3 regions of the Streptomyces sp. NPDC043726 genome follow, and region 1 is predicted to be linked to each of the others. Evidence: riboswitches for the same ligand, from Rfam matches in the RefSeq annotation. Region 1 holds a riboswitch; each other region holds the start of a gene.
What was found. A riboswitch is a leader RNA that binds a small molecule or an ion and turns the genes downstream of it on or off. The one in region 1 is predicted to bind cyclic di-AMP.
Positions count from the first base shown of each region.

Region 1 (9,424 bases):
GTCGGTGGCGTCGCCGGACAGAAGCCGCCCTCCCTGGTCACCGCGGAGACCTCGGCGGACGGCCGGCGCAGACTGGTCGCGCGCAAGCCGGACAAGGGCCAGATCGTCGCCCTGCTCCTCATGGTCGTGGTGGCCATGATCTTCGTCAGCAGTGTGAACCTCGGCAGCGGCGCCCAGGCCTATCTCCTGCCCGCCGTGCTCGTCGCCGCGGGCGTCGCCCTGGTCTGGCGGCAGGCGGACAACGCCCGCCGGGCCCGCTGGATGGAGGTCGGCCGCCGCCGGCGCACCCTGACCCTGCTGCGCGCGGCCGGCGGAGTGCTGCTGGTCACCGCCGGTGTCTCCGGCGTCTTCGTGCTCCAGGGCTCGGCCGCCCACCTCGGCTCCGTGCTCCAGGCGGCCCTCGCGGTCCTCGTCGGGATAACGCTCCTCGCGGGGCCGTACCTCGTGCGCATGACCCAGGACCTCTCCGAGGAGCGCCTGATGCGCATCCGCGCCCAGGAGCGCGCGGAGGTCGCGGCCCATGTCCACGACTCGGTGCTGCACACCCTGACCCTGATCCAGCGCAACGCGGAGAACGCGAACGAGGTGCGCCGCCTCGCCCGCGCCCAGGAGCGCGACCTGCGCACCTGGCTCTACAAGCCCGAGGGCACCGGCAAGGAAGAGGCCGACGAACCCACCACGCTCGCCGACGCGGTCCGGCGCAACGCCGCCGAGGTGGAGGACAAGCACGGCGTCCCCATAGAGGTCGTCGTGGTCGGCGACTGCCCGCTCGACGAGAGGATCGGCGCACAGATGCAGGCGGCGCGCGAGGCGATGGTGAACGCCGCCAAGTACGGTGGCGAGGGCGGCGCCGTGCAGGTCTACGCCGAGGTCGAGGGAAAGACGGTCTTCGTGTCCGTCAGGGACCGCGGCCCGGGCTTCGATCTCGACTCGATACCCGCCGACCGCATGGGCGTCAGAGAATCGATCATCGGCCGGATGGAGCGCCACGGCGGCACGGCGCGGCTGCGCCAGGTGCCCGACGGCGGCACGGAGGTCGAACTGGAGATGGAGAGGGCGGAGAAGACGTCATGAGCGACGAGGCGAACGGTACGGCGGAGGCCATCGGCAGTGCGGGCGGGCGCCGGGTCCGCGTGGTCCTCGTCGACGACCACCGCATGTTCCGTACGGGAGTCCAGGCCGAGATCGGCCGGACCGAGCAGACCGGCGTCGAGGTCGTCGGGGAGGCCGCGGACGTCGACCAGGCGGTCACGGTCATCACCGCGACCCGGCCCGAGGTCGTCCTCCTCGATGTGCATCTGCCCGGTGGCGGCGGGGTCGAAGTGCTGCGCCGCTGCGCTCCGTTGATGGCCGACGCCGAGCAGCCGGTGCGCTTCCTCGCGCTGTCCGTGTCGGATGCCGCGGAGGACGTGATCGGCGTGATCCGGGGCGGCGCGCGGGGCTATGTGACCAAGACGATCACCGGCACCGACCTGGTCGACTCGATCTTCCGGGTGCAGGAGGGCGACGCGGTCTTCTCGCCCCGGCTGGCCGGCTTCGTCCTGGACGCCTTCGCCTCCACCGACGCGCCCCCGGTCGACGAGGACCTGGACCGCCTCACCCAGCGCGAGCGGGAGGTGCTGCGGCTGATCGCCCGGGGCTATGCCTACAAGGAGATCGCCAAGCAGCTCTTCATCTCGGTGAAGACGGTCGAGTCCCATGTCTCGGCGGTCCTGCGGAAGTTGCAGCTGTCCAACCGGCACGAACTGACCCGGTGGGCGACGGCCCGGCGGCTGGTCTGACGGCAGAGCGCCTCACACCACCCGGGTCGCTCCCGCGAACGGCATCTCGTTGATCGGCGCCAGGCGCACCGGAGCGGACGGGTTCGGGGCGTGGATCATCTGGCCGTTGCCGACGTAGATGCCGACATGGCTGATCCCGGAGTAGAAGAACACCAGGTCGCCCGGGAGGAGTTCGGAGCGGGAGACCCGGCGTCCCGCGCCGATCTGGGAGTAGGTCGTGCGGGGGAGCGAGACGCCCGCGGCGCGGTAGGCGGCCTGGGTCAGCCCCGAGCAGTCGAAGGCGTTCGGGCCGGTCGCGCCCCACACATAGGGGCTGCCGAGCTTCTGGTAGGCGTAGGCGACCGCGTCCGCCGCGCGGGAGGTGGGCGCCTGGGCCGTGGCGGAGCCGGGAGCCGTGAGCCCCGCGCGCTCCTGCGAGACCCCGCGGGAAGCACGGTCGGTGCCCTCGTCGAGTTCCGCGCGCTCCTCGGCCGACAGCCGCGACAGCAGCCGGTTGGCCGCGTCCAGCTTCCCGGTGATCGTCTTCTTGTGCCGCTTCAGCTCCGCCTGCCGGGACGTGAGCGAGGCCAGCTCGATGTGCGCGGCCCCGCGCAACTGCTCGATCTCCCGCAGCTGTTTGCGGACGTCCGCGACGGACGCCCGCTGCCGGGTGCCGACCCGCTCGACGAACTCGGCGCCGTCCAGATACCGCTCGGGGTCGTCGGAGAGGGCGAGCTGTACGGCGGGATCGAGACCGCCCTCGCGGTAGTGCGCCGCCGCCATAGAACCGAGCGCGTCCCGAGCCGAGTTGAGCTTCTCCGTCTTGCGCGCGGCCGTGTCCCGCAGTGACTTCAGCCGCGCCTCGGCCGCCTCGGCCTTCTCCTTGGCGCCGTTGTACTTCTCGGTGGCGGTCTCCGCCTCCTGGTACAGCCGGTCCACCTTCGCCTTGACCTGCGCCGGTGTCAGTTCGGGCTCGGCGTGCCCGGTCCCGTCGAAGCCCGTAGCGGTGGCCGCGCCCGCGAGGGCGACCGTCGCGGCCGTACGGACGGTGTTGCCGCCGGCCGAGCGCTGTCGGGGCTTGCGGTGCGCTGCCACGTGGACTGCACGTCCTTTCGCACGACTGCTACGACCGCCCTGAGCTGCAGGTCCGGCGGCGGCCCGCACAGGGGGAGCCGGCCGCCGCCGGACCTTCTCGGCGGAGGTGTCCGGCTGCCGCCCCTGGCCCGGGCGGCGGTGGGGAGCCGGTCACCTGGGGGAGGACGCTAAACCTGGGTGTGTCGGCTTGGTAACGCGTTGTGCGGAACTGCCATGAGGGGATCGCTGGGTGACCGTATGTGACCGTGATCCGCGATCGGGGCGGTCGCCTTCACGCTGTGCGATGACCGATGTCGTGGTTTCGGGGGCGGGTGGGAACGGCGGGGTGCTATGGAGCGCATATATGCAAGATCGGCCGCCGTGGGGGTGGGCCGGTGTCGGGCGCCCCGCAGGCCCCTGATTAGGCTCCGGCCTCATGGACGTACTCATCCATCTCTTCGTCGGCCTGCACATCATCGGTATCGCCTCGCTCCTGGGCGGCTTCCTCACCCAGATGAAGGCGATGGGCCAGGGCACCGCACGGTTCGTGCCGGCGATGCTGCACGGCGCGGCGACGATGCTCGTCACCGGCGTGATCCTGGTCGGGCTGAACCAGGCGGACGACCAGACCGTCGACAACGTCAAGATCGGCGTGAAGCTGGCCCTGCTGATCGTGATCCTCGGTCTCGTCTACGTGAAGCGGGACGACGAGAAGGTGGACAAGAACCTCTTCGGCCTGGTGGGCCTGCTCACCACGGCGAACATCTTCATCGCGGTGCTGTGGACGTGAGCTCGGCGTCCGCGGTCGCGGCGGCGGCGTAGGCCCGCTCCTCCCGCACCGCCCCCACGGCGACGGCCAGCCAGGCCGCGACGGCGATCCACAGCAGGACCTCGCCGGGGGTCTCGAGCCAGGACACATCGACGGCGGTGGCCACCGACAGGGTCGCCGCCGCCGTCATGCCGAGGGGGAACACGGTCGCCCAGCGGCGGACGTCGTAGCGCAGCCGCGGCCGGACCAGCTCGGCGACGGCGAGGACGGCGTACCACGCCAGGTCGAGCACCAGCAGGGCGACGGTGACCGTGTGCAGGACGTCGTCGGCGTCCTCGTTCCACAGGTACAGCCGCGGGCCGTCGGCGGCGATCAGCTTGGAACCGGCGAGCGCGGAGATGGCCAGCGCGCCGCCCGCGACCCACTGGTCACCGGCGCCGTCCAGCACCTGGCGCGGATCGAACAGGGCGAGGGCGCAGGCGTAGAGGACGAGGCCCAGCCAGAACAGCACCAGCGCCGCGTGCGCGAGCCAGGCGGAGGACTCCGCCGCGGCGAGGACGGCGCCGAGCACCGCGAGCCCCTGGGTGGCCACACAGCCGAGGAACACCCCGCCGGGCATCGGGCGCCGCCAGTGCCGTACGACGACGTAGAGCAGGCCCGGCCACAGCAGGGCGGCCAGGGCCAGCAGGGCCTCGGCAAGGTACTGCCAGCCCAGCAGGGAGAAGCGGGTGCCGAGCACGGTCGTCGCCGCGACGGCGGTGAGCGCGGCGGGCGTGCCGGCCTCCTGCCGCCAGCGCTCCGGCTGCCGCACCAGCCGTACGACGAAGTCCCCGGCGAGGCCCAGCCAGGCGACGCAGCCCACGGCCAGGGCGATCCGGGACAGGACCTCGTAGCCGGTGAGATGCAGGCCGACCGAGATGATGCCGGTCGCCATCACCGCGGCACCGGCCGCCGGAGGACGCGGCGCCCACCAGGCGCGGAGTGAGCGAAGGGCAGAGGTGCCGGGCATGCGGCCGATGCTATGGAGCACCGGGCGCGTTCCCGGCGGGCCACGCGCGCGTGGGGCACGAAAGCACCCACGCGCGCGTGCGGTGTGGCTCCGAGGTCGGCCGCACGGGAGAGCGGGGGCTCACGCGGGGGCGCCGAAAGGGAAGCCCCCGTCACGCGGGGGTACCGGAAAGGAAGCCCCGCGCGCGTGCCGCCGTGGCTCAGGCGGGCCGGACCACGCTGTGGATCGAGCCCTCGCCGTCGTAGTAGATCGACTCCTCGCGCACGTACGTGCCGGGCTTCGGGGCGTGGATCATCATGCCGTTGCCGATGTAGATGCCGACGTGGGTGACGTCGTCGTAGAAGAAGACGAGGTCGCCGGGCTGGGCACTGGCGAGGGAGACCGTGGTGCCGGCGTTGACCTGGTCGTAGGTGACGCGGGGGATGTCCACGCCCGCGGCCTTCCAGGCGGCCTGCGTGAGGCCGGAGCAGTCGTAGGAGTCCGGGCCCGTGGCGCCCCAGACGTACGGCTTGCCGATCTGCGCGCGGGCGAAGGCGAGCGCCTTCTCGGCCTTCGTGGCGTAGGAGGAGTCCGCCGTGGAGTCGGACTCGCCGGTGCCGGTCGAGGTGGAGCCGGAACCGGTGGAGCCGGTCTCCTGCTGCTGTGCCGCCTCCGCGGCCTCCTGGCGGCGCTGCTCCTCCGCCTGCTGCTTCGCCAGCTCGGCCGCCTTGCGCGCGGCCTCCTCCTGCTTCTTGCGCTCGATCTCCGCGAGCCGCGCCTTCTCCTCGGCCGTGAGTTCGGAGAGCAGCTTTCGCGCGTCGGAGAGCTTCTTCTGGACCGTGGACTTGGCGGTCTTCAGATCGCTCTGCGACTCGTTCAGCGTCTGGAGGCTCTCGGTGGCCTCCTGGCGCTTCTTCATCGTCTCGGACTGCTGCGTGACGTAGTCGTCGACCGCTTCCTTCTGACGGCCGGTCATCCGGTTCATCAGCTGGGTCTGGTCGAAGTAGTCCTGCGGGGTGTCGGCCAGCAGGAAGGTCGCGGTGTCGGGGGCGGCGGCACCGGTGCGGTACTGCGCGGCGGCGAAGGAACCGAGTTCCTCCCGCGCGTCGTTGAGTTTCTGGGTGCGCTTGGCGACGTCGTCGAGGAGCGTGTCGACCTGCTTGCGCTGCTTGGCCGTCTTTTCCTTGGCCGCGTTGTACTTCTCGGTCGCCGTCTCCGCCTGGCGGTAGAGGTCATCGACCTTCTTCTCGACCTCTTCGAGACTCGGCTTGTCGTCCGCGGCCGGGCTGGCGTCGGCCGTCTGGGACAGCAGGGCCACGGAGGTGAGGGCCGCGGTGGCCAGGGCAGGGGTGCGTATGCCTGCTACGCGCGTACCGGCGGGACGCGACTTGCGGTGCGACGCCAAGGGAGGCGACTCCTTCCGTGCTCCGCCTACCGAGTTAGCTGTCGGGTTCGGGCGGGTGGTTAGGAAGGGTTGCCCTACGACCTCGTCCCGGTAAGGGAGTCGGGTCGATTCACCCCAATGTCGGTTGGGTCCCCGGCTCCGGTTGCCGTGGGCGGGCAACGGACTCGGCGGAGGCCGCGCGGCCCGGCGGGGTTCGCCGGTGGGGGTCGTACGGCCTGACCGGCACGGTAGCCAACTCGTGTGGCCCCTGTGAAGGTTGATGGGTGATATGCCCGATACATTTTCGTGACCTTAGGTCAGGGCATCGCGGGGCGTGGCCAATGCGGACTGATCTGCATCGACATGTACGTATTTCCTCCGGAGTGACGTCTTCCGCCCGCTTCCGGGCGCTAGCTTCCAGCCAGCCGCGGTCGTGTGAGCCGCGGTGGTGAGTAGGGGGTAAGGGCATGAGGAAGCGCACGTCACTCGTCGTCGCCACGGGCGTCGCGCTCGCCGCCACGGCGGGCGTCGCGCCCGCCGGCGCGAGCGGGGGAGGGGACGGCCGGCCGGTCGTCCGGGTGATCGCGAGCGGGCTCGACAACCCGCGCCAGCTCTCGTACGACCAGGGGAGGCTGTACGTCGCCGAGGCGGGCCGGGGCGGCGGGAAGTGCATCGGGGAGGGGCCGGAGGGGGAGACCTGCGTCGGGCTCACCTCGGCCGTCACCAAGATCTACTGGGACGGGGGCGCGTGGAAGCACCACAGGGTGGTGAAGGGGCTGCCCTCGGGCGCCGCCCCCGACGGCGGATTCGCCACCGGCGTCGACGGTGTCTCCGCCCTGTACGGCGAGGTGTGGGGCGTGGAGACCTTCGTGCCGCCGGAGGCCGGGGTGCCGGCCAGCCCGCCCTGGAACACCCTCGGCAAGCTGCTGCGCGTCGGCCACGGCAAGGCGAGGATCGCCGCCGACGTGTCGGCCGTGGAGCTGAAGCACAACCCGCACAAGGCGAGCCTGGAGTCCAACCCGTACGCCGTCCTCGCCCTCCCGGACGGCCGGAAGATCGTCGCGGACGCGGCCGGCAACGACCTCGTCGAGATCTCCAGGTCCGGCAAGGCCCGCCCCTTCACGGTCTTCCCGGACCACAACGGCCGCGAGTCCGTCCCCACGTCGCTTGCCCTCGGCCCCGACGGCAAGCTCTACGTCGGCGAGCTGAACGGCCTCACCGAGAAGCCCACCGCGCGCGTGTGGCGCGTCGACCCCTGGAGCGGCAAGATCCTCGGCTGGAAGTCCGGCTTCGGCCCGATCAGCGGCCTCGCCGTCAACGGCAGCGGCGACCTGTACGTCAGCCAGCTCTTCGGCGGCGTCGTGACGAAGGTCTCGAACGGCAGGCGTACGCACGTGAAGGTGCCGTTCCCGGCGGGCGTCGCCGTGGACCCGTACGACGGCAAGGTCTACGTCTCTGCCTGGTCGATCGCCGACCGTGACGGCACCGTCCTGGAAGGTGAGAAGACCCCGGGTGGCCAGGTCTGGAAGATCCTCGGCTTCTGAAACCGGCCGATCTCCTCAGGGTGGCGGCGGGCTGTCAGTGGGGCGCCCTAGACTCGGAGAGCGATGAGCAGCCTCTTTGACGACAGCTTCCTGGCGAATCTCCAGGCCCCTCGGGCCCACGAGGAAGAACCGCCGCCGCCCGAGGACGAGCACGCTCCGGAGCCCGTTCCGGACGATCTGTTCGGCGGGAAGTTCGACGTGCCGCCGGACCGGGACGCCTACTACCGCGACGGCGCCCCGCGTCCGGCGATCGACGCGGCCGCGCTCATCGAGGGGCTCAACGAGAACCAGCGCGCGGCCGTCGTCCACTCCGGCACCCCCCTGCTCATCGTGGCGGGCGCCGGCTCCGGCAAGACCCGGGTGCTCACCCACCGCATCGCGTATCTGCTCGCCGAGCGGAGCGTGCACCCCGGCCAGATCCTCGCGATCACCTTCACCAACAAGGCCGCGGGCGAGATGAAGGAGCGCGTCGAGCAGCTCGTCGGCCCGCGCGCGAACGCGATGTGGGTGATGACCTTCCACAGCGCGTGCGTGCGCATCCTGCGCCGGGAGAGCAAGAAGCTCGGCTTCACGTCCTCCTTCTCGATCTACGACGCCGCCGACTCCAAGCGCCTGATGGCCCTCGTCTGCCGGGACCTAGACCTCGACCCCAAGCGGTACCCGCCCAAGTCCTTCAGCGCCAAGATCAGCAACCTGAAGAACGAGCTGATCGACGAGGAGGACTTCGCCGCCCAGGCGACCGACGGCTTCGAGAAGACCCTCGCCCAGGCGTACGCGCTCTACCAGTCGCGGCTGCGGGAGGCCAACGCCCTCGACTTCGACGACCTGATCATGACGACGGTCAACCTCCTGCGCGCCTTCCCGGACGTGGCCGAGCACTACCGCCGCCGCTTCCGCCATGTGCTGGTGGACGAGTACCAGGACACCAACCACGCCCAGTACGCCCTCGTGCGCGAACTGGTCGGCACCCGCGAGCACCCCGTCGACGTCCCGCCCAGCGCGGACGACATCCCGCCCGCCGAACTGTGCGTCGTGGGCGACGCCGACCAGTCGATCTACGCCTTCCGCGGTGCGACCATCCGCAACATCCTCCAGTTCGAGGAGGACTACCCGGACGCGACGACGATCCTGCTGGAGCAGAACTACCGCTCCACCCAGACGATCCTGACCGCCGCCAACGCCGTCATCGAGCGCAACGAGTCCCGCCGCCCCAAGAACCTGTGGACCAACGCGGGCGCGGGCGCGCGCATCACCGGCTACGTCGCCGACACCGAGCACGACGAGGCCCAGTTCGTCGCCGACGAGATAGACCGCCTCACGGACGCGGGGGACGCGAAGGCCGGCGACGTCGCCGTCTTCTACCGCACCAACGCCCAGTCCCGCGTCTTCGAGGAGATCTTCATCCGCGTCGGCCTGCCCTACAAGGTCGTCGGCGGCGTCCGCTTCTACGAGCGCAAGGAGGTCCGGGACGTCCTGGCCTACCTCCGCGTCCTGGCCAACCCGGAGGACTCGGTCCCCCTGCGGCGCATCCTGAACGTCCCCAAGCGGGGCATCGGCGAGCGCGCCGAGGCGATGATCGACGCCCTCTCCCAGCGCGAGAAGATCAGCTTCCCGCAGGCGCTCAAGCGCGTGGACGAGGCGTACGGCATGGCCGCGCGCTCCACCAACGCCGTCAAGCGGTTCAACACGCTGATGGAGGAGCTCCGTACGATCGTGGAGTCCGGCGCCGGACCGGCCACGGTCCTGGAGGCGGTGCTCGAACGCACCGGCTACCTCGCCGAGTTGCAGGCCTCCACCGATCCGCAGGACGAGACCCGCATCGAGAACCTCCAGGAACTCGCCGCCGTCGCCCTGGAGTTCGAGCAGGAGTCCGAGGAAGCTCCGGGCGGCCTGTCCGACTTCCTG
Region 1 is NZ_JBWKCI010000001.1:674,969-684,392, reverse strand. Features, by position in the region: gene AC068Z_RS03120 (ATP-binding protein) at 1-1,074, shown strand, start outside; gene AC068Z_RS03115 (LuxR C-terminal-related transcriptional regulator) at 1,071-1,781, shown strand; gene AC068Z_RS03110 (C40 family peptidase) at 1,794-2,855, opposite strand; gene AC068Z_RS03105 (hypothetical protein) at 3,271-3,624, shown strand; gene AC068Z_RS03100 (tellurite resistance/C4-dicarboxylate transporter family protein) at 3,602-4,612, opposite strand; gene AC068Z_RS03095 (C40 family peptidase) at 4,812-5,996, opposite strand; cyclic di-AMP (ydaO/yuaA leader) riboswitch at 6,005-6,176, opposite strand; gene AC068Z_RS03090 (ScyD/ScyE family protein) at 6,443-7,519, shown strand; gene pcrA (DNA helicase PcrA) at 7,583-9,424, shown strand, end outside.

Region 2 (9,424 bases), on a different contig from region 1:
CGGCCACCGACCCCGGCACCAGCAGCCGTTGCACGGACCGCGCCTCGGCGCGCTGCTCGCGCGCGTACTGCACGGCGAGCGAGCGGTCCGTGGGCTCCAGGTCGAACTCCAGCCGGACGACGCCGTCCTCGAAGCTGCGCTTCTGGGTGTACCCGGCGTCCGTGAACACCTTGATCATCTTGGTGTTGGCGGGCAGCACCTCGGCGGCGAACCGGCGGATCCCGCGCTCCCGCGCGACCGCGCCGATGTGTTCGAGCAACGCGGAGGCGACGCCCCGCCCCTGGTGGGCGTCCTGGACGAGAAAGGCGACCTCGGCCTCGTCGGCGGGCGCGGAGGCGGGCAGTCCGTCGGCGCCGATGCGGTCGTAGCGTACGGTGGCGATGAACTCGCCGCCGATCGTGGCCGCGAGTCCCACCCTGTCCACAAAGTCGTGGTGCGTGAAGCGGTGGACGTCCTTGGCGGACAGTCGCGGGTAGGGCGCGAAGAAGCGGTAGTACTTCGACTCGTCCGAGACCTGCTCGTAGAAGCTGACCAGGCGCTCGGCGTCGTCAACGGTGATGGGGCGGATGCGCGCGGTGCCGCCGTCGCGCAGCACCACGTCGGCTTCCCAGTGGGCGGGGTACTCGTGCCGGTCCGACGCGCTCTGCATGGGGCCCAGAGTACGGCTCGCGTACGACAACGGCGCGAGGCAGTCTGTGGAGGACGGGTGTCGGACCGAGGCCGCGGTCCGGCGACCACGCAGTACGGGACACGGGTCCGTACCGGGCACGCTTCACGTTGTGGAACACTGGTCTAGACAACCTGAGAACCTGAAGGGCAGCATCACATGGCTGAGCGCCGCGTCAACGTCGGCTGGGCCGAGGGCCTCCACGCCCGCCCCGCCTCCATCTTCGTCCGAGCCGCCACGGCCGCAGGCGTCCCGGTGACGATCGCCAAGGCTGACGGCAAGCCCGTCAACGCGGCCTCCATGCTGGCGGTTCTGGGCCTGGGCGCCCAGGGCGGCGAGGAGATCGTGCTCGCGTCCGACGCCGAGGGCGCGGACGCCGCCCTGGACCGTCTGGCGAAGCTGGTCTCCGAGGGCCTCGAGGAACTCCCCGAGACCGTCTGAGCATTCAGCGGACGCGGCACTCGCCGCACCCTTTGAAGGGCTCGCCCGAATTGCCGGGCGGGCCCTTCGCCTTTTCTGAATTCGGGCAGCAGAAATAGTCCCCCGCGAATTACCTGCTCTTTGTATACGGTGCGCGTGTTAATGACGCGGGCCCGACATGTTTACGGGATGTTGCGAATTCCTCACACGCTCGCCGGGGCCCGGGAGCCTGAGCCGATGCCTGCCGCTGGACCGCTCCGTGTGCGCGGCCGTGACGGCCCGCGCGCGGTCGCTGTCGCCGCGCGCCACCGCGTCCACGATCGCCCCGTGCTCCGCCCAGGTCTCCACGGGGCTGACCGGCGCCTCCACCGCGTACATCCAGGCGATCTTGTGCCGCAGCTGGGTCAGTACCGAGGTCAGCGCGGGGCTGCCGGAGGCCTGGGCGAGCGTCTCGTGGAACCAGCCGCCCAGGGAACGCAGATCCTCGCTGTTGCCCCGCCTGGCGCGCTCCTGACCGAGCCTCACCAGGCCGCGCAGCACCTTCAGGTGCGCCTCGGTGCGCCGCTGGGCGGCCCGCGCGGCACCCAGCGGCTCCAGCAGCGTGCGCATCTCCAGCAGGTCGGCGGCCTCCTGCTCGGTCGGCTCGGCGACGCAGGCGCCCGCGTGCCGCCGGGTCACCACGAAGCCCTCCGCCTCCAGCGTGCGCAGCGCCTCCCGGACGGGGACGCGCGAGATGCCGTAGCGCCGCGCGAGCAGTTCCTCGGTGAGCCGGCTGCCGCGCTCGTGGACACCGGCGACGATGTCGTCCCGGATCGCCGTGCATACCGAGTGCGCCGGAATACGCATGACCGACCTCCGCTTTAATCCCCGTGAAACGTCGACGACTGACGCGTGTTCAGCGACTCTATTCCAATGACTCGGAATTTCCGACGGCGGACCGGAATCCATGGATATTTTTTGGACAGCGGGGCCCCGAAAACGCCGAAAAACCCCGGCTCGGGAGCCGGGGTTCCGGGACGCGGTCGCGGGTGCGGGTGCGGGTGCGGGTGCGGGTGCGGTCAGAGGTTCACGCCGTGCGAGCGGAGGTAGGCGACGGGGTCGATGTCCGAGCCGTACTCCGCGGTCATGCGCGCCTCGAAGTGCAGGTGCGCCCCGGTGACGTTGCCGGTCGCGCCGGAGAGGCCGATCTGCTGCCCAGGGGTGACGGTCTGGCCCACCGAGACACCGATGGAGGACAGGTGGCCGTACTGGGTGTACGTGCCGTCGTGCATCTTGATGACGATCTGGTTGCCGTACGCCCCGCCCCAGCCGGCCTCGACGACGGTGCCCGTGCCGACCGAGCGGACGGAGGTGCCGCCGGCGGCGTGGAAGTCGACGCCGGTGTGGCTGCCGGAGGACCAGACGGCACCGCCGGCCTTGTAGCCGGTCGAGACGTAGGAGCCGGAGATCGGCGAGACGAAGGTGTTCAGGCGCTTGCGCTCGGCCTCGCGGGCGGCGCGCTCCTTGGCCTCGCGGGCCTCCTTGGCGGCCTCGGCGGCCCGCTCGCGGGCGGCCTCCTCGGCCTTCTTCTTCGCCGCGGCCTCCTCGGCGGCCTGCTGCTGGGCCGCGGCCTGGGCGTCGATCTCGTCGGCGATCGAGCCGCCGATGGTGATGACGGGGGTGATGCCGGTCTGCTCGGCGGAGGGCTCCGCGGCGAGGGCCGGGGCGGCGAGGGTGCCGACGACGCCGGTGGCGGTGAGCGCCGCGACGCCCGCCGCGCGGGCGGTGGTGCGCTGCATCCGGCTGGGACGACGGTGCTTCCCGGTGGCGCGGGTGAACGCCATGAAGTGGCTGGTCCTTTCCTTCCTTCTCGCCTACCGGGTTAGCTGACGGGTTCGGAGCAGGAAGGTCTCCTACGGACCCCCTCGCGCTGGGCGCGGGCGTCCGATTCACCCCAGGGACTACGGTGGGGTCCCCGGCTCCCCTGGCTTGCGCCGTACGGGGACTCGGCGATGACTGTCCGGTGCCGCGGTCGCGGCGCACTGCCTGACGGACAGCCCGGATGACGCTAAACGGGGCAACTTTCAATCCCCAAACGGATCACGGCTTTTGTAGCGCATGCCACAGGTCAGACAGGCAACCTCTCCCTCAATTCGGACATAAAGGGGCCCTGGTGGCGCTTCCGTCACCAGGGCCCCACACGCGCGTCGCCGCGCGTTCACAACCGAGGGTGTGTCTACTCGGCCGTCACGACGGTGACTTCACCGATTCCGAGGGCCTCGACGGGCTCCTTGATCTGCGCGGCGTCCCCGACCAGAACCGTCACCAGACGGTCCACCGGGAAGGCGTTCACGACCGCCGCGGTGGCCTCCACGGTGCCGGTCGCGGCGAGCTGGCGGTACAACGTGGCCTGGTAGTCGTCGGGCAGGTGCTGCTCGACCTGGTCGGCGAGCGTGCCGGCCACGGCGGCGGCCGTCTCGTACTTCAGCGGCGCCACCCCGACGAGGTTCTGCACGGCGACGTCCCGCTCGGCGTCGGTGAGCCCGCCCTCGGCGAGGGTGCGCAGCACCGTCCACAGGTCCTGGAGGGCGGGACCGGTGTTGGGGGTGTCCACGGAGCCGCTGATGGCGAGCATCGAGGCACCGGTGCCGTCCGGGGCGGAGCGCAGGACCTGCCCGAAGGACCGCACGCCGTAGGTGTAGCCCTTCTCCTCGCGCAGGACGCGGTCCAGGCGGGAGGTGAGGGTGCCGCCGAGGCAGTACGTGCCGAGGACCTGCGCGGGCCACACACGGTCGTTCCGGTCGGAACCGACGCGGCCGATCAGGAGCTGGGTCTGGACGGCGCCGGGGCGGTCCACGATGACGACGCGGCCGGTGTCGTCGGCGGTGACCGGGGGCACGGGCCGCGGCTCGGCCGGGGAGCCGGTCCAGGAGCCGAGGGTGTCGGCCAGGAGCGCGTCGAGGTCGACTCCGGTGAGGTCGCCGACGACCACGGCGGTGGCCGTGGCGGGGCGCACGTGCCGCTCGTAGAAGGCGCGTACGGCCGGGGAGTCGATGGCGGCGACGGTCTCCTCGGTGCCCTGGCGCGGACGCGACATGCGCGAGGTCGCCGGGAAGAGCTGCTTGGACAGCTCCTTGGCGGCGCGCCGGGAGGGGTTGGCCAGTTCGTGCGGGATCTCGTCCAGCCGGTTGGCGACCAGCCGCTCGACCTCGCTGTCGGCGAACGCGGGCGCCCTGAGGGCGTCGGAGAGCAGTCCGAGCGCCTTGGGCAGGCGGGAGACCGGCACTTCGAGGGAGAGACGTACACCGGGGTGGTCCGCGTGGCAGTCGAGGGTGGCGCCGCAGCGCTCCAGTTCGGCGGCGAACTCCTCGGCGGTGTGCTTGTCGGTGCCCTCGGAGAAGGCGCGCGCCATGATCGTGGCGACGCCGTCGAGGCCGGCCGGCTCGGCGTCCAGGGGGGCGTCCAGGAGCACCTCGACGGCGACGACCTGCTGTCCCGGGCGGTGGCAGCGCAGCACGGTCAGGCCGTTGTCGAGGGTCCCGCGCGTGGGCGCCGGGAAGGCCCAGACCTTCGGCTCGCCCGCCTGCGGCTGGGGGTGGAACTCCATCGGGGCGAGCTCGGTCACTTGGCCGTCTCCTCGTTCTCGTCGCTTGCTTCCACGGTGGCCTGGGACTCGAGGTCCTCGGTGGGTTCCTCGACGGTTTCCGTGGGGACCGTCGGCTCGTAGACCAGCACCGCGCGGTTGTCGGGGCGCAGCCGGGCCTTGGCGACCTCCTTGACCTCCTCGGCCGTCACCTCCAGCACGCGCCCCACGGCGGTGAGGGCGAGCTGCGGGTCGCCGAACAGGACGGCGTAGCGGCACAGTTCGTCGGCGCGGCCCGCGACGGTGCCGAGCCGGTCCAGCCACTCGCGCTCCAACTGGGCCTGGGCGCGCTCCATTTCCTCGGCCGTCGGGCCCTCGGCGGCGAACCGGGCCAGCTCCTCGTCGATGGCGGCCTCGATCACCGGGACCTCGACGTCACCGGAGGTCTTCACGTCCAGCCAGCCGAGCGAGGGCGCTCCGGCGAGCCGCAGCATGCCGAACCCGGCGGCGACGGCCGTACGGTCGCGGCGCACGAGCCTGTTGTAGAGGCGGGAGGACTCACCGCCGCCGAGGATGGTCAGGGCCACGTCCACGGCGTCGCACGCGCGCGTGCCGTCGTGCGGGAGGCGGTAGGCGGCCATCAACGCCCGCGCGGGGACCTCCTCCTCGACGACCTCGCGCAGCTCCTCGCCGATGATCTCCGGCAGCGAGCCGTCCCGCGGGGCGGGCTTGCCGTCGAAGGCGGGGATGGAGCCGAAGTACTTCTCGACCCAGGCGAGCGTCTGCTCCGGGTCGATGTCGCCGACGACCGACAGCACGGCGTTGTTCGGGGCGTAGTACGTACGGAAGAACGCCCGCGCGTCCTCCAGGGTGGCCGCGTCCAGGTCGGCCATGGAGCCGATCGGCGTGTGGTGGTAGGGGTGGCCCTCCGGGTAGGCGAGGGCGGTGAGCTTCTCGAAGGCCGTGCCGTAGGGGACGTTGTCGTAGCGCTGGCGGCGCTCGTTCTTCACGACGTCGCGCTGGTTCTCCATCGACTCGTCGTCCAGGGCGGCCAGCAGCGAGCCCATGCGGTCGGCCTCCAGCCAGAGGGCGAGCTCCAGCTGGTGGGCGGGCATGGTCTCGAAGTAGTTGGTGCGCTCGAAGCTGGTGGTGCCGTTGAGCGAGCCGCCGGCGCCCTGCACCAGCTCGAAGTGGCCGTTGCCCTTGACCTGGCCGGAGCCCTGGAACATCAGGTGCTCGAAAAGGTGAGCAAGGCCGGTACGTCCCTTGACCTCGTGGCGGGAGCCGACGTCGTACCAGAGGCACACCGCCGCGACCGGGGTCAGGTGGTCCTCGGAGAGCACCACGCGCAGGCCGTTGGCCAGGCGGTGCTCGGTCGCTGTCAGGCCGCCGGAGCCTGCCTGGGTTGTGGCCGTGTGACCCATGGGCATGTACGTCCTTCCGATCGCGGACGCGGTCTGGAAACCGCGGTTTTCCTGCCGGTCCTGCCACTGTATGCAAGCGTGCGAGGGCTCGGCGAAGTTCCCGGGCCGCGTACGCCGAGGGCGGATGCCGGCGGCGGATCGCGTAGCCTGCGGGCAGCCGTGAGCGGAGGTGCCCCTCCGCGCCGGGCCGGAGGGCCGACACCGGGTCCTGGTCCGGGTTGTCAGTGCCGCGGTCCACAATGGTCCGCGTCAGATCCAGTTCACGCGTCTAGCAAGGAGCCCAGGCAGCGATGGCCCGCCGCAGCACGAAGACCCCGCCGCCCGACGACTCGTACGAGGAGAAGATCCTCGACATCGACGTCGTCGACGAGATGCAGGGCTCCTTCCTCGAGTACGCGTACTCGGTCATCTACTCCCGCGCCCTGCCGGACGCCCGTGACGGCCTCAAGCCGGTGCACCGCCGCATCGTCTACCAGATGAACGAGATGGGCCTGCGCCCCGACCGCGGCTATGTGAAGTGCGCGCGCGTGGTCGGCGAGGTCATGGGTAAGTTGCACCCGCACGGCGACACGTCGATCTACGACGCGCTCGTGCGCATGGCCCAGCCCTTCTCGATGCGGGTGCCGCTGGTCGACGGCCACGGCAACTTCGGCTCGCTGGGCAACGACGACCCGCCGGCCGCCATGCGGTACACCGAGTGCCGGCAGGCGCAGGCGACGAGCCTGATGACGGAGTCGATCGACGAGGACACGGTCGACTTCGCGCCCAACTACGACGGCCAGGAGCAGGAGCCGGTGGCGCTGCCCGCCGCGTTCCCGAACCTCCTGGTCAACGGCGCCTCCGGGATCGCGGTCGGCATGGCCACCAACATGCCGCCGCACAACCTCTCCGAGGTCATCGCGGCCGCCCGCCATCTGATCCGCCACCCGAACGCGGATCTGGACACCCTGATGCGGCACATCCCGGGCCCCGACCTGCCCACCGGCGGCCGGATCGTGGGCCTCGCCGGTATCCGCGACGCCTACGAGACGGGCCGCGGCACCTTCAAGATCCGCGCCACGGTGTCGGTGGAGACCGTGACGGCCCGCCGCAAGGGCCTGGTCGTCACCGAGCTGCCCTTCACGGTCGGCCCCGAGAAGGTCATCGCCAAGATCAAGGACCTGGTCGGTTCGAAGAAGCTCCAGGGCATCGCCGACGTCAAGGACCTCACCGACCGCCAGCACGGCCTGCGCCTGGTCATCGAGATCAAGAACGGCTTCGTGCCGGAGGCCGTCCTGGAGCAGCTGTACAAGCTGACGCCGATGGAGGAGTCCTTCGGCATCAACAACGTCGCCCTGGTCGACGGCCAGCCCCTCACCCTGGGCCTGAAGGAGCTGCTGGAGGTCTACCTCGACCACCGCTTCGAGGTCGTCCGGCGCCGCAGCGAGTTCCGCCGCACCAAGCGGCGCGACCGCCTGCACCTGGTGGAGGGCCTGCTCACCGCCCTCGTGGACATCGACGAGGTCATCCGGCTGATCCGCTCCAGCGAGAACAGCGCGCAGGCCAAGGAGCGCCTGATGGAGCGCTTCTCGCTGTCGGAGGTCCAGACGCAGTACATCCTGGACACCCCGCTGCGCCGGCTCACCAAGTACGACCGCATCGAGCTGGAGGCGGAGAAGGACCGGCTCAACGAGGAGATCGCGGAGCTGACCCGGATCCTGGATTCGGACGCGGAGCTGCGCAAGCTGGTCTCCGCCGAACTGGCCTCGGTGGCCAAGAAGTTCGGCACCGAGCGGCGTACGGTCCTGCTGGAGTCGGCGGGCGCCCCGGCGGCGACCGTGCCGCTGCAGGTGGCGGACGACCCGTGCCGGGTGCTGCTGTCCTCCACGGGCCTGCTGGCCCGTACGGCGAACGGCGACCCCTTCGCCGAGGACGAGGACGCCAAGCGCTCCAAGCACGATGTGATCATCTCGGCGGTACCGGCCACGGCGCGCGGCGAGGTGGGCGCGGTGACGTCCGCGGGCCGGCTGCTGCGGATCAGTGTCGTCGACCTGCCGACGCTGCCGGAGACGGCGTCGCGGCCGAATCTCGCGGGCGGCGCGCCGCTGGCGGAGTTCGTCTCCCTGGAGGGCGACGAGACGCTGGTCTGCCTGACGACGCTGGACGAGTCCTCGCCGGGCCTGGCGATCGGCACCGCCCAGGGTGTCGTCAAGCGCGTGGTGCCCGACTACCCGTCCAACAAGGAGGAGCTGGAGGTCATCACCCTCAAGGAGGGCGACCGGATCGTCGGCGCGGTGGAGCTGCGCACCGGCGAGGAGGACCTGGTCTTCATCACCGACGACGCCCAGTTGCTGCGCTACCAGGCCGCGCAGGTGCGTCCGCAGGGCCGCCCGGCGGGCGGTATGGCGGGCATCAAGCTGACGGACGGCGCGAAGGTGATCTCCTTCACCGCGGTGGACCCGGCGGCCGACGCGGTGGTCTTCACGGTCGCGGGCTCCCGCGGCACCCTCGACGACTCGGTCCAGACGACGGCCAAGCTGACTCCCTTCGACCAGTACCCGCGCAAGGGCCGCGCCACCGGCGGGGTCCGCTGCCAGCGGTTCCTGAAGGGCGAGGACTGTCTGTCCCTGGCCTGGGCGGGCCCCGCCCCGGCGAAGGCGGCGCAGAAGAACGGCATGCCGGCCGACCTGCCGGAGATGGACCCGCGCCGCGACGGCTCGGGCGTGTCGCTGCCGAAGACGGTGTCGGTGGTGGCGGGCCCGGTCTAGGCCGGGTCGCCGGGCTCGTCCTCGGAGCCCTGCACGTAGCGCAGGACGCCCCACATGCCGTGTTCGTCGTCGGCGTGCGGGGCGTCGCTCTCGCACGCCCGGAGTTCCTTGACGAGCGCGGGCGCGTCGATACCGGTGCCGATGAGGACGAGCTGACTGAGCCGCTCCTCGGACGCCGCCCAGGGCTCGGGATAGAACCGCAGGAACCGCCCGACGGCGTGCACGGAGTACCGGTTCCGGGTGTCGTACGGCCCGAAATCGACGTACCCCTTGATCCGGTAGAGCCCGTCGGGACGGCTGTCGAGGAAGCTCATGAGCCGCCGGGGATCGAGGGGCCGCCCGGAGACGAAGGAAGCACTGTCGTAGGCGGTGTGCAGATGCCCGGCGTGGTCGTGCACCTCGTGCTGGTCAGGGCGGTGCAGATCGTCGAAGGAGAGCTGCCCGACCCGCTCCTCGCCGGGGCGGCAGTCGAAGAGGAACTCGGGGTCGACGCGGCCGTAGGTGGCGGGCACGACGGCGGCGCGGGCGGCGAGTTCCCGCACGAGGGAGAGGACCCGCTCCGGCTCGTCGGCCCGGTCGGTCTTGTTGACGACGACGAGATCGG
Region 2 is NZ_JBWKCI010000014.1:123,609-133,032, reverse strand. Features, by position in the region: gene AC068Z_RS34190 (bifunctional acetate--CoA ligase family protein/GNAT family N-acetyltransferase) at 1-649, opposite strand, end outside; gene AC068Z_RS34185 (HPr family phosphocarrier protein) at 827-1,108, shown strand; gene AC068Z_RS34180 (GntR family transcriptional regulator) at 1,247-1,933, opposite strand; gene AC068Z_RS34175 (M23 family metallopeptidase) at 2,146-2,910, opposite strand; cyclic di-AMP (ydaO/yuaA leader) riboswitch at 2,924-3,088, opposite strand; gene AC068Z_RS34170 (M16 family metallopeptidase) at 3,303-4,691, opposite strand; gene AC068Z_RS34165 (M16 family metallopeptidase) at 4,688-6,079, opposite strand; gene AC068Z_RS34160 (DNA gyrase/topoisomerase IV subunit A) at 6,364-8,820, shown strand; gene AC068Z_RS34155 (CobW family GTP-binding protein) at 8,817-9,424, opposite strand, start outside.
Region 2: linked by a shared signal. The riboswitch ahead of AC068Z_RS34175 (M23 family metallopeptidase) and the one ahead of AC068Z_RS03095 (C40 family peptidase) in region 1 are both predicted to bind cyclic di-AMP.

Region 3 (9,424 bases), on a different contig from region 1:
AACCCCGAGCACCACGACGAGCCGGCCCACGCCAAGGGCAAGACCGGTATCCCCGGTGAGCGCAAGGCCGAGCTGATGACGCATCTGCTCAACATCGACCCGCCGGACCACACCCGGCTGCGCCGCCTGGTCAGCAAGGCGTTCACGCCCCGCCGGGTCGCCGAGTTCGCCCCGCGGGTGCAGGAGCTGACCGACCGTCTCATCGACCGGTTCGCCGACCGGGGCTCCGCCGACCTCATCCACGAGTTCGCCTTCCCGCTGCCCATCTACGCCATCTGCGACCTGCTCGGCGTCCCCCCAGAGGACCAGGACGACTTCCGGGACTGGGCGGGCATGATGATCCGCCACCAGGGCGGACCCCGGGGCGGTGTCGCGCGGTCCGTGAAGAAGATGCGCGGCTATCTCGCCGAGCTCATCCACCGCAAGCGCGAGGCGCTGCCCGCCGAGCCGGCCCCCGGCGAGGACCTGATCTCCGGTCTCATCCGCGCCTCCGACCACGGCGAGCACCTCACCGAGAACGAGGCCGCGGCCATGGCCTTCATCCTTCTCTTCGCCGGCTTCGAGACCACGGTCAACCTGATCGGCAACGGCACCTTCGCCCTGCTCACCCACCCCGAGCAGCGCACCCGGCTCCAGCGGTCCCTGGCCGCGGGGGAGACGGGCCTGTTGGAGACCGGCGTGGAGGAGCTTCTCCGCTACGACGGTCCCGTCGAGCTGGCCACCTGGCGGTTCGCCACGCGGCCGCTCACCATCGGCGGCCAGGACATCGCCGCCGGCGACCCCGTGCTGGTCGTTCTGGCCGCCGCCGACCGGGACCCGGCCCGGTTCGCCGAGCCCGACACCCTCGACCTGGCCCGGCGCGACAACCAGCACCTCGGCTACGGCCATGGCATCCACTACTGCCTCGGCGCCCCGCTCGCCCGGCTGGAGGGCCAGACCGCGCTGGCCACCCTCCTGACCCGGCTGCCGGACCTCCGGCTCGCCGCCGATCCCACCGACCTGCGCTGGCGCGGCGGCCTCATCATGCGCGGACTGCGCACCCTCCCGGTCGAGTTCACGCCCCGCGACTGAGATTCGCCCTCCCGGTCGAGTTCACGCCCCCCGACTGAGATTCGCCCTTTGGTCGAGTTCACCCCCCGTGCCTGAACTCCCCCTTTGGCCGAGTTCACCCCCTGTGCCGGAACTCCCCCTTCCGGTCGAGTGCACGCCTACCTCCCCCTGAGGTGCCGTCAGGTCAAACGTGACACACCCTCAAGTCCGTGATCTTCACGTGATCTGTGCGGCATTAACTTGTGACAAGTGATCGTCTGCCGATACGTTCACTCGTCAACGCGACGCCTCGCCCCACCGGCGCCGCGTCGGTCCCCGCTGTCTTCGAAAGGCACCCGCATGCTCTCCGGGAACGGTCGTCACCGTCGCCCCCGCCAGGCTCCGGCTCTCATCGTCGCGGCCGGAGTGACCGGCTCCGCCATCGCCATCCCGCTGCTCGGCGCCTCGGGCGCCAGCGCCGCCGAGGGCAACACGTGGGACAGGGTCGCGGAATGCGAGAGCGGCGGCTCCTGGAGCGAGGACAGCGGCAACGGCTACTACGGCGGCCTTCAGGTCACCCAGGAGAACTGGGAGCGGTACGGCGGTACGACGTACGCCGACAGCGCGGACCAGGCCAGCCGTTCCCAGCAGATAGCCGTCGCCGAGCGCATCCTCGCCGACCAGGGGCTCGCCGCCTGGCCCACCTGTGGCCCGCTCTCCGGTCTGGACCCCAAGTCCGGTTCGGTCGGCGTCGACACGGGCGTCGAGGAAGAGGCGGATTCGCCCGACTCGTCTGAATCATCCGACTCATCCAGCTCGTCCGGTTCGTCCGGCCTGCTGGACTCCCTCGGCGGTGATGCCTCCGAGTCCGCGGCCGACTCGGACGCCGACTCCGACTCCGAGACGGACCCCGGCGCCTCCGCGTCGCCCGAAGCGTCGAGCGGCTCGCCGGAGTCGACGGGCTCGTCCGAGTCGGCAAATCCGAAGAAGTCGGACAAGTCAACCGAATCCGCGGAGGCTTCCGCGTCCAAGGGATCGAAGGGCTCGTCCGAATCATCCGGCTCGTCCGGGACGTCCGGCTCGTCCGGCTCGTCCGGCTCGTCCGAGAGTGACCCCTCGCGCGAGGCCGACGGTCTGTTCACGGGCATCTCCGGGCTGGACAACTCGGACAACATCCTCTGGGTCGGGAGCGATTCCGTCCTCGTCGACACCGGCGCCGGCCGTCATCGCGGCAAGCCCGCGGACGAGAGCGGGGCGGACGGGTCGTACGTCGTGCGCGCCGGCGACACCCTCGCGAGCATCGCCGACTCCCTTGACCTCAGCGGCGGATGGCGCGGGCTCTATGCCGCCAACGAGTCGGCCATCGGCCCCGACCCCAGCCGTATCACTCCCGGTCAGACCCTTGAAGTAGCGGACTAACCGGTCGAAAACCAGGGCCAGTTCGCGTCACGCTTCGCGCCGAATGTCCGCTTTGGCGAAAGTGTGGGATGAGTCTCAGAAGCCCTGATCGTCTTTGAAATTCCGCGGATCGCCTGTCTACGGTCATGACCGCTCGCAAGCAGCGGGCCCCGACTGCCGCACGCCGAATCCTGCCGGTGGCCGTACGGGAACAGTCGTCGCGTCATGCGCCGTAGGCAGGAGCGGGGGACCCAAGGTAAGCGCCGCGCCGGTCGGTTGACCGGAGCGGCTTGGGGTGGAGCCGTACGCCGAAAGGTGTACGGCCGGGCAACTCAACCGGCCCGAACCCGACAGCTCACCTCGCAGGCGTCGGTGAGGGGATCGATCCATGCTGTTTTCCGGCAAGGGCAAGCACCGTCGTCCGTCCAAGGCCACTCGCGCCATCGCCATCGCCGGTGTGACCGGCGCCGCCGTCGCCGCCCCGCTGATGGCGGCCGGCAACGCCTCCGCCGCCACCGCCTCCGAGTGGGACGCCGTCGCCCAGTGCGAGTCCGGCGGCAACTGGTCCATCAACACCGGCAACGGCTACTACGGCGGCCTGCAGTTCTCGGCCTCCACCTGGGCCGCGTACGGCGGTACGGCCTACGCCTCCACCGCCGACCAGGCCTCCAAGGCGCAGCAGATCGAGATCGCCGAGAAGGTTCTCGCGGGCCAGGGCAAGGGTGCCTGGCCGCACTGCGGCGTCGGCCTGTCGAGCGCCGCGTACAACGGCGGCTCCAGCACCTCCGGCTCCTCCGAGGGCACCGAGAGCACCGAGAGCAGCACCCCGGCGCCGCGTGAGACCGAGCAGCCCGCCTCCCGTTCCGCCGAGCGCCCGGCCGCCAAGAAGACCGTCACCACCCCGACCGGCAAGAAGGTCAAGAAGGGCGACGGCGAGTACAAGGTCACCAAGGGCGACACCCTCAGCACCATCGCCGAGGAGCACGACGTCAAGGGCGGCTGGGAGAAGCTCTACCAGCTCAACAAGGACATCGTTGAGGACGCCGACCTGATCTACCCCGGTCAGCAGCTGCACCTCAAGTAATCCCGTAGCCGAACCACAGGGCCCTCCTATCCGGGTCCTCCATACTGGAGGCCTCGTGAGGGTCACCCCCGTCCCCACGGGCTCCCCGCCCCGGTGCGTGTTCCCCCGTACGCACCGGGGCGGGGTTTCTTCTGTGAGCGGTCCTTCTACGAGCAGTTCTTCTCCCGTAGTTCACGGATCCTTTGTTCCGGCGAGAAACAATGGGTACCGTCTGTCCTTGTCCACGGGACGGTCGGTCGGCTGGCCGATGTCCCTCAGGCGGTTAGGCTCTAGTCGCAAGGCTCACGTGCCCCGCACTTCCAGCGTCACATCCCATGAAGGAGATGCTCGTGCCGTCCATCGACGTCGTCGTAGCCCGGGAAATCCTGGACTCCCGAGGCAACCCCACGGTCGAGGTCGAGGTCGGCCTCGACGACGGCAGCACGGGTCGTGCCGCCGTTCCGTCCGGTGCCTCCACCGGTGCCTTCGAGGCCATCGAGCTCCGTGACGGCGACCCCAACCGCTACCTCGGCAAGGGCGTCGAGAAGGCCGTCCTCGCCGTGATCGAGCAGATCGGCCCGGAGCTCGTCGGCTACGACGCCACCGAGCAGCGCCTGATCGACCAGGCGATGTTCGACCTGGACGCCACCGACAACAAGGGCTCGCTCGGCGCCAACGCCATCCTCGGCGTCTCGCTCGCCGTCGCCCACGCCGCCTCCGAGGCCAGCGACCTCCCGCTCTTCCGCTACCTGGGCGGCCCGAACGCGCACCTGCTGCCGGTGCCGATGATGAACATCCTGAACGGCGGCTCGCACGCCGACTCCAACGTGGACATCCAGGAGTTCATGATCGCCCCGATCGGCGCGGAGTCCTTCTCCGAGGCGCTGCGCTGGGGCGCCGAGGTCTACCACACCCTCAAGAAGGTGCTGAAGACCAAGGGCCTGTCCACCGGTCTCGGCGACGAGGGCGGCTTCGCCCCGAACCTGGAGTCCAACCGCGCCGCCCTCGACCTCATCATCGAGGCCATCAAGGAGGCCGGTTACACCCCCGGCGAGCAGATCGCCCTCGCCCTCGACGTCGCCGCCTCCGAGTTCTACAAGGACGGCGTCTACACCTTCGAGGGCAAGGACCGCTCCGCCGCCGAGATGACGGAGTACTACGCCGAGCTCGTCGAGGCGTACCCGCTCGTCTCCATCGAGGACCCGCTGTTCGAGGACGACTGGGCCGGCTGGAACACCATCACCGAGAAGCTGGGCGACAAGGTCCAGATCGTCGGCGACGACCTCTTCGTCACCAACCCCGAGCGCCTCGCCCGCGGCATCGAGGAGGGCTCCGCCAACGCCCTGCTCGTCAAGGTCAACCAGATCGGCTCGCTGACCGAGACCCTGGACGCCGTCGAGATGGCCCAGCGCAACGGCTTCAAGTGCATGATGTCCCACCGCTCCGGTGAGACCGAGGACGTCACCATCGCCGACCTCGCCGTCGCCGTGAACTGCGGCCAGATCAAGACCGGTGCCCCGGCCCGCTCGGACCGCGTCGCCAAGTACAACCAGCTGCTGCGCATCGAGGAGATCCTCGATGACGCCGCGGTGTACGCCGGCCGCAGCGCCTTCCCGCGCTTCAAGGGCTGACCTCTCCCGGCGTAGCCAGTCGTACGTACGTCCCCGTACTCGGTCCCGTACCGTGTGCGGGGACGTACGCGCGTGTGTGAACGGGAGTGAGAGATGGCCGTCAAGGACCGGGACCGTTTCTCCACCGCGACCAGGATCCGGTTGCTGGGTGAGCAGACGGCGGCCCGTGTCTACCGCTCCCAGACCAAGCGGCAGGCCCGTCGCTCCCGGCTCACCGGCCGCGCGGCCCTGCTCGCCCTCGTCGTCTGCACCCTGGTCGTCGCCCTCGCCTATCCGATAAGGCAGTACGTCGCCCAGCGCGCCGAGATCGCCGATCTGGAACGGCAGCAGCAGCAGGCCCGGGAGCGGGTGGAGGAACTGCGCGATCTCAAGGCACGCTGGAAGGACGACGCGTACGCCGAGCAGCGGATCCGGGAGCGGCTGCACTACGTGATGCCGGGGGAGACCGGCTTCGTGGTGATCGATCCCGACGCGGCGAAGCAGGCGCGCACCGACCTCGGCGCGGCCGACCGGCCCTGGTACGCGAACGTGTGGGACGGGGTCGACAAGTCCGACGCCGCCGACCGGTAGCCGCCGCCGACCGGTACTCGCCGCCGACCGACAAACGAAGACGAAAGACTGTTAAGGCCCTTATGGAAACGCCCCCGCCCACCACTCCCCGCACCGAGCCGACCGACGCGGACGTCGAGGCCTTCAAGCAGCAGCTCGGGCGGCCGCCGCGCGGGCTGCGCGCCATCGCGCACCGGTGCCCCTGCGGACAGCCGGACGTGGTGGAGACGGCGCCCCGGCTGCCGGACGGCACGCCGTTCCCGACGCTGTACTACCTGACGTGCCCGAAGGCCAACTCGGCGATCGGCACGCTGGAGGCGAACGGCGTGATGAAGGAGATGACCGCGCGCCTGGCGACCGACCCGGAGCTGGCCGCGGCCTATCGCGCCGCCCACGAGGACTACATCCGCCGCCGCGACGAGATCGAGGAGCTGACGGGCTTCCCGAGCGCGGGCGGCATGCCGGACCGCGTGAAGTGCCTGCACGTCCTGGTCGCGCACTCGCTGGCCGCCGGACCCGGCGTGAACCCGCTCGGGGACGAGGCGCTCGCGATGCTGCCGGAGTGGTGGCGCAAGGGCTCGTGCGTGACGCCGGTTCAGGAGGAGGCCAAGTGACCCGTGTCGCCGCCATCGACTGCGGTACGAACTCGATCCGGCTCCTCGTCGCCGACGCCGACCCGGTGACGGGCGAACTCGTCGACCTGGACCGCCGTATGACCATCGTCCGGCTCGGGCAGGGGGTCGACCGGACCGGGCGGCTCGCGCCGGAGGCGCTGGAACGGACCTTCGCCGCCTGCCGGGAGTACGCGGCGGTCATCAAGGAGCACGGCGCCGAGCGCCTGCGGTTCGTGGCCACCTCCGCCTCCCGGGACGCCGAGAACCGGGACGACTTCGTGCGCGGGGTCATGGACATCCTGGGCGTCGAGCCGGAGGTGATCAGCGGGGACCAGGAGGCCGAGTTCTCCTTCACCGGGGCCACCAGGGAACTCGCCGAGCACGACCATCTCCCGGGGCCCTACCTCGTGGTGGACATCGGCGGGGGGTCCACCGAGTTCGTCGTCGGCGCGGAGCACGTACGGGCGGCCCGGTCCGTCGACGTCGGATGCGTGCGGATGACCGAGCGGCACCTCGTGCGGGACGGCGTCGTCTCCGACCCGCCCACCGCCGAGCAGATCGCCGCCATGCGCGCCGACATCGAGGCCGCCCTCGACCTCGCCGAGCGGACCGTGCCGCTGCGCGAGGCGCACACGCTGGTCGGACTCGCCGGGTCCGTCACCACCGTGTCCGCCATCGCCCAGGAGCTGCCCGAGTACGACTCGGCGCGCATCCACCACTCACGGGTCTCCCACGACCGCGTCCGCGAGATCACCGAGTGGCTGCTGCGCTCCACCCACGCCGAGCGGGCGGCCGTACCGTCGATGCACCCGGGACGGGTCGACGTCATCGCGGCCGGCGCCCTCGTCCTGCTGGCGATCATGGAGCGGATCGGTGCCGAGGAGGTCGTCGTGAGCGAGCACGACATCCTCGACGGCATCGCGTGGTCGGTGGCGTAGCTTCCGCGGGGCGCTCCCGGCGCTCTCCCGACGCGCTCCCGGCCCGCCCTTGCCACCCTTTGTTACTCGCCGGTAGCCTCGGTTGAGCAGGCCATGTCGCCGTCTGAGCAAGGTTTGAGTGGCTCTCGAGGGCCTCCGGGCGACACTTCGTCGGGAAAGTTCGTGAAGTTCTTCACAAGGAATTCGGCCCGGTCGGGGTCCGGAAGGGGTCACGTTGACCCTTCCGGGGCCCCAACGGCCCCTTGAACGCGTTCAGAAGGGGTGGCCGGGGGTGTCGAAAGGGGAGGGTGCGCGAGGGTGTTTCGGAGGGCTCACCGTGGCCCCGGATGCCCAGAGAGGCAGCTCACGCGGCATTGACAACGGTCTCCCCTACACCGCCGTTCCCGGTCCACGCCATGACCTGGGTCACGCGGGTCGCGGAGGATAACACACCCCCTCGAAGAGCTTGTGAAGGGGCGCACGAGCGACCCCCCAGGGGCGGGTGGATACTCGATGGCATGAGCACCACGGAGCGTCCCAGGATCCTCGTAGTAGGCGGTGGGTACGTAGGCCTGTACGCAGCTCGGCGCATTCTCAAGAAGATGCGCTACGGAGAGGCGACCGTCACGGTCGTCGACCCCCGGTCGTACATGACCTACCAGCCCTTCCTCCCCGAAACCGCCGCCGGCAGCATCTCCCCGCGCCACGTCGTCGTCCCGCTGCGACGCGTGCTGCCCAAGGCGGAGGTCCTCACCGGCCGGGTCACCACCATCGATCAGGACCGCAAGGTCGCCACGATCGCCCCGCTGGTCGGCGAGGCGTACGAGCTGCCCTTCGACTACCTGGTCATCGCGATGGGCGCGGTCTCCCGCACCTTCCCGATCCCCGGCCTCGCCGAGCAGGGCATCGGCATGAAGGGCATCGAGGAGGCCATCGGCCTGCGCAACCACGTCCTCGAGCAGCTCGACAAGGCCGACTCCACCACCGACGAGGAGATCCGCCGCAAGGCGCTCACCTTCGTCTTCATCGGCGGCGGCTTCGCCGGCGCGGAGACCATCGGTGAGGTCGAGGACATGGCCCGCGACGCGGCCAAGTACTACACCAGCGTCTCCCGCGAGGACATGCGGTTCATCCTCGTCGACGCCGCGGACAAGATCCTTCCCGAGGTCGGCCCCAAGCTCGGCCAGTACGGCAAGGAGCACCTGGAGGCCCGCGGGGTCGAGGTCTACCTCTCCACCTCCATGGACTCCTGCGTCGACGGGCACGTGGTGCTGAAGAACGGCCTCGAGGTCGACTCCAACACCATCGTCTGGACCGCCGGTGTGAAGCCGAACCCGGTCCTGTCCCGCTTCGGTCTGCCGCTCGGCCCCCGCGGTCACGTCGACTGCCAGCCGACGCTCCAGGTCACGGGCACCGACTACATCTGGGCCGCGGGCGACAACGCCCAGGTTCCGGACCTGGTCGGCCGCAAGGCCGGCAACGAGAACGCCTGGTGCCCGCCGAACGCGCAGCACGCGCTGCGGCAGGCCAAGGTCCTCGGCGACAACGTGATCTCCGGCATGCGGGGCTTCCCGCAGAAGGACTACGAGCACGCCAACAAGGGCGCGGTGGCCGGCCTCGGCCTCCACAAGGGCGTCGCGATGATCGTCATGGGCAAGATGAAGATCAAGCTCAAGGGCCGGCTCGCGTGGTACATGCACCGCGGCTACCACGGCCTGGCGATGCCGACGTGGAACCGCAAGATCCGCGTCTTCGCCGACTGGACGCTCGGCATGTTCCTCAAGCGCGAGGTCGTGGCGCTCGGCGCGCTCGAGTCGCCGCGCGAGGAGTTCTACGAGGCGGCCAAGCCCGCCCCGGCTCCCGCGGCCGCCGCGCCGAAGACCGAGGAGAAGGCCAAGGCCTCCTGACCTGACGGTCGTTGATCCATCCGAAGGGCCTCCCGCCATCCGTGGTGCGGGGGGCCCTTCGGCGTTCCCGTGCGGTCCGCGGCCGCGTCACACCGAACTCTTAACGCAGATGGGGGACTGCGCCCCCGCCCCGTTGGTGTTTACGTGGGTGTGGGACATTCCGGATCTCCGTCATGGAGGTGTGCGCCATGGCAGACGCCGCGCCGCGGCTGAAGGGCCTCGTCGAGCAGTTGCTGGGAGCACCGCTCCCGTTGCGTATCCGCGCCTGGGACGGATCACAGGCAGGCCCGCCCGGCGCACCGGCGCTGGTCGTCCA
Region 3 is NZ_JBWKCI010000004.1:92,426-101,849, reverse strand. Features, by position in the region: gene AC068Z_RS12780 (cytochrome P450 family protein) at 1-1,071, shown strand, start outside; gene AC068Z_RS12775 (LysM peptidoglycan-binding domain-containing protein) at 1,456-2,448, shown strand; cyclic di-AMP (ydaO/yuaA leader) riboswitch at 2,646-2,811, shown strand; gene AC068Z_RS12770 (transglycosylase family protein) at 2,816-3,511, shown strand; gene eno (phosphopyruvate hydratase) at 3,841-5,121, shown strand; gene AC068Z_RS12760 (FtsB family cell division protein) at 5,215-5,691, shown strand; gene AC068Z_RS12755 (DUF501 domain-containing protein) at 5,754-6,284, shown strand; gene AC068Z_RS12750 (Ppx/GppA phosphatase family protein) at 6,281-7,222, shown strand; gene AC068Z_RS12745 (NAD(P)/FAD-dependent oxidoreductase) at 7,720-9,108, shown strand; gene AC068Z_RS12740 (class I SAM-dependent methyltransferase) at 9,297-9,424, shown strand, end outside.
Region 3: linked by a shared signal. The riboswitch ahead of AC068Z_RS12770 (transglycosylase family protein) and the one ahead of AC068Z_RS03095 (C40 family peptidase) in region 1 are both predicted to bind cyclic di-AMP.